2 regions of the Plantactinospora sp. B5E13 genome follow, and region 2 is predicted to be linked to the other one. Evidence: predicted binding sites of a transcription regulator. Region 2 holds the regulator's gene; the other holds the start of a gene.
What was found. The regulator HrcA, encoded in region 2, represses chaperone genes, less so after heat shock. The targets are predictions, from matches to a motif close to GGTTNGCACNCTCNNNNNGAGNGTGCNAACC.
Positions count from the first base shown of each region.

Region 1: the regulator HrcA is predicted to act here: its motif matches at 688-718, upstream of groL (chaperonin GroEL).

Region 1 covers NZ_JBDPLT010000003.1:299,654-301,852, reverse strand. The annotation lists gene ABGB05_RS05115 (cold-shock protein) at 1-87, shown strand, start outside; gene groL (chaperonin GroEL) at 969-2,199, shown strand, end outside.
Region 2 covers NZ_JBDPLT010000014.1:152,815-155,013, reverse strand. The annotation lists gene ABGB05_RS15695 (DUF4870 domain-containing protein) at 1-181, opposite strand, end outside; gene hrcA (heat-inducible transcriptional repressor HrcA) at 487-1,509, shown strand; gene dnaJ (molecular chaperone DnaJ) at 1,601-2,199, shown strand, end outside.

The DNA.
Region 1 (2,199 bases), on a different contig from region 2:
GCACTCGACGACGGTCAGCGCGTCGAGTTCGAGATCGCCCAGGGCCAGAAGGGCCCGCAGGCGGAGCAGGTCCGGGTCATCGCCTGAGCCGGCGGGCCGCGGTCGTTTCCGTTCACCGGGCAACCCCGGAGCCCCGGCCCGTTGACTCACGCTCTCTCCTGGCAAGCCCTGACCTGCGGGAAACCCGGGTCAGGGCTTGATCTGACGCGCCAGCGGCACGGCTGCCGGACGCCGCGCCCGGTGACTCGACCAGATCTGTGATCCGGTGGGGCCGGCTGCGCTGGTGATCCGACCCGTGTCGGCGGATTCCGGCGCGACATCGTGTTCATTCGCGGTATTTCCGGGTGGCCCGGCGGGTCGTGTCCCGAGCCGGTTGTCCGCGATCTCCGCGGGACCGGGACGTCCGATCGCGGCGCCCTCGGTCGCCGATCGCGGGATGCCCGACGGGCGGCAGGACGGACCGGCCGGTGTCCGTTGTTGATCTTTCGGTCCCGGCTCGACCGGGCACGTCGACCCCGCCACCCCGGTCGCCGGTCGGCTCCCGTCGCCCCGTCGCCCCGACGTCCTCGCCGGGGGTGGGTCCCCCTGCCTCGTTCCGCCCGCCTGCCGGCCTGCGGCGGGCCGTCGCGGCGGTCCTCCGGTCCGGTCCACTCGCTTGCACTCGGCATGGGAGAGTGCTAAACAAGTGATTGGCACTCGCGCGTCGCGAGTGCCAGAGGTCGGGGCGGTAGGGCCACGGTCGCGGGTTCGTCGTACGGGCACGCGGCACATGGCCGGTCGTCGCGGGCTGTCCGGCCCGGCCAACGGACGTCACTGTCGCACAGTGCGACGGAGTTGACCAGGCGCTTCAGCGCCGGGGACGGCCCCGTCCGCCAGTGCCGTAGTGACGTCCGAAGGTGCGTAACCAGGCGGCAGGTCGGAGCCGACGAGACTCCGGCGGCCGTGAGTGTCCAGGAGGACAACGCCGTATGGCCAAGATGATCGCGTTCGACGAAGAGGCGCGCCGCGGCCTCGAGCGGGGCATGAACACCCTCGCCGACGCCGTGAAGGTGACGCTGGGCCCCAAGGGCCGCAACGTCGTGCTCGAGAAGAAGTGGGGCGCCCCCACCATCACCAACGATGGTGTGAGCATCGCCAAGGAGATCGAGCTCGAGGACCCGTACGAGAAGATCGGCGCCGAGCTGGTCAAGGAGGTCGCCAAGAAGACCGACGACGTGGCCGGTGACGGCACGACGACGGCGACCGTCCTCGCCCAGGCGCTGGTCCGCGAGGGCCTGCGCAACGTCGCGGCCGGCGCGAACCCGATGGCCCTCAAGCGGGGCATCGAGGCCGCGGTCGCGAACGTCTCGGAGGAGCTGAGCAAGCTCGCCAAGGACATCGAGACCAAGGAGCAGATCGCCTCCACCGCCTCCATCTCCGCTGGTGACACCAGCGTCGGCGAGATCATCGCCGAGGCGATGGACAAGGTCGGCAAGGAAGGCGTCATCACCGTCGAGGAGAGCAACACCTTCGGGCTCGAGCTGGAGCTGACCGAGGGTATGCGCTTCGACAAGGGCTACATCTCGGGGTACTTCATGACCGACCCCGACCGGATGGAGGCCGTTCTCGACGACCCGTACATCCTGATCGTCAACAACAAGATCTCGACGGTCAAGGACCTGCTGCCGATCCTCGAGAAGGTCATGCAGTCGGGTAAGCCGCTGGCCATCATCGCCGAGGACGTCGAGGGCGAGGCCCTCGCGACCCTGGTCGTGAACAAGGTCCGGGGCACCTTCAAGTCCGTCGCCGTGAAGGCGCCGGGCTTCGGTGACCGCCGCAAGGCCATGCTGGGCGACATCGCCATCCTGACCGGCGGCCAGCCGATCAGCGAGGAGGTCGGCCTCAAGCTCGACGCCGTCGGCCTCGACATGCTGGGCCGCGCCCGCAAGGTCGTGGTGACCAAGGACGAGACCACCATCGTCGACGGTGCCGGCGACGCCGACCAGATCCAGGGCCGGGTCAACCAGATCCGGGCCGAGATCGAGAAGAGCGACTCCGACTACGACCGTGAGAAGCTGCAGGAGCGCCTGGCCAAGCTGGCCGGCGGTGTTGCGGTGATCAAGGTCGGCGCGGCCACCGAGGTCGAGCTGAAGGAGCGCAAGCACCGCATCGAGGACGCCGTGCGTAACGCGAAGGCGGCCGTCGAGGAGGGCATCGTCC
Region 2 (2,199 bases):
GCGGGTAGCCGCCACCCGAGGTGGGCGGCGGGTAGCCGCCACCCGAGGTGGGCGGGGGATAGGCGCCGCCACCCGAGGTCGGCGGGGGGTAGCCGCCACCGGAGGTGGGCGGGGGAGTGCCCGGCGCGTCGTACGGATTGTGCGAGCCGTACTCTCCGGGAGGGCGAGGTGGTTCAGTCATGGGGGTCACGGTAGGTGCACCGTCCAAACGGCGCCAGACGCCCCCTGGCGATTGAAACTGGACAATAGTCGACCGTACCGGCTGGCCCGGCCAGGGTAGGGTGTGCCAACAAGCAGGTGGTCCGGGATCGGCAGGCGCGGGAGGCCCGGATCGCGGCGCCCATCCAGACGATCATCGCGTCTCCTGCGCCGTGGTCGTAGACTGGCACTCGATACGGTCGAGTGCCAAGGTGTATCCGTGGCCCGACCGTGTGGTCGCCCCGGTCGTGTCGGCAGCCGGGGCCGGGACGTCGCAGGGAGGTGAGGATGGGTCTCGACGACCGCAAGCTCGACGTGCTGCGCGCGATCGTGGAGGACTACGTCGCCACCCAGGAGCCGGTCGGCAGCAAGGCCCTGGTCGAACGCCACCAGCTCGGGGTGTCTCCAGCCACCGTCCGTAACGACATGGCCGTGCTGGAGGAGGAGGGCTACATCCGGCAGCCGCACACCAGCGCCGGCCGGGTGCCCACCGACCGGGGATACCGGCTCTTCGTCGACCGGCTCTCCCGGGTGAAGCCGCTCACCCCGGCCGAGCGTCGGGCGATCGAGCGTTTCCTGGTCGGCGCGGTCGACCTCGACGACGTGGTGCACCGCACCGTACGGCTGCTCGCCCAGTTGACCCGGCAGGTCGCGGTCGTGCAGTACCCGAGCCTCGCCCGGTCCTCGGTACGCCACCTCGAACTCGTACCCATCTCCACCACCCGCCTGATGCTCGTCATGATCGCCGACACCGGTCGGGTGGAGCAGCGCCTCGTCGAGTTGCCCGCGCCGGCCAGCGCGGACGACGTGATCGACCTGCGGCGCCTGGTCAACGAGCGGCTCGGTGGCAAGCGGCTCGTCGACACCCCGCCCCTGGTCCAGGCACTGGTCGAGGAGGCGCCCCCGGCGCTGCGGTCGGCGATGGCCACCCTCGCCAGCGTCCTGCTCGAGACCCTTGTCGAACGGCACGAGGAACGGATCGCCCTGGCCGGCACCGCCAACCTCGCCCGGGGCGGCCTGCTGGACTTCCAGGGCTCGCTGCGTCCGATCCTGGAGGCGCTGGAGGAGGAGGTCATCCTGCTCAAGCTGATTGGCGAGGTCGAACCGAACACCCTCCAGGTACGCATCGGCGACGAGAACGAGATCGACAACCTGCGGGCCACCTCGGTGGTCAGCACCGGCTACGGGCCAGGGGCCACCATCGTCGGTGGGCTCGGCGTGTTGGGACCGACCAGGATGGACTACCCGGGCACCATCGCCACGGTGCGGGCCGTGGCACGCTACGTCGGCGACGTGCTGGCGCAGAACTGACCCACCCACACCTTGCGCAGAACTGACCACCAAGGCTCAGCTGACGACCGGCGGACGGTAACGCGAGACAGACATGAGGACACGGAACGCAGTGGCCAGGGACTACTACGGGATTCTCGGCGTCAGCCGGGACGCCTCCGACGACGAGATCAAGCGTGCCTACCGCAAGCTGGCGCGGCAGTACCACCCGGATGTGAATCCGGACCCGGAGGCACACGAGAAGTTCAAGGAGATCAACGCCGCGTACGAGGTCCTCTCCGACGACCAGAAGCGGCAGATCGTCGACCTCGGCGGGGACCCGCTCGCGCCGGGCGGCGGCGGAGCCCCCGGACCGGGCGGTGCCGGTGGTCCCTTCGTCGGCTTCCAGGACATCATGGACGCGTTCTTCGGGGCCGCCGGTGGTTCCCGGGGGCCGCGACCGCGTACCCGGCCCGGCGCCGACGCCATCCTCCGGCTGGAACTCGACCTGCACGAGACCGCGTTCGGGGTGGAGGCGCCGATCACCGTCGACACCGCGGTGCTCTGCACGACCTGTTCCGGCGCCGGCACCGCACCCGGCACCCACCTCTCCACCTGTGAGGCGTGCGGTGGGCGCGGCGAGGTCCAGTCGGTGCAGCGGACCTTCCTCGGCCAGGTCGTCTCGTCCCGGCCCTGCACCGTCTGCCAGGGCTACGGCACGATCATCCCGCA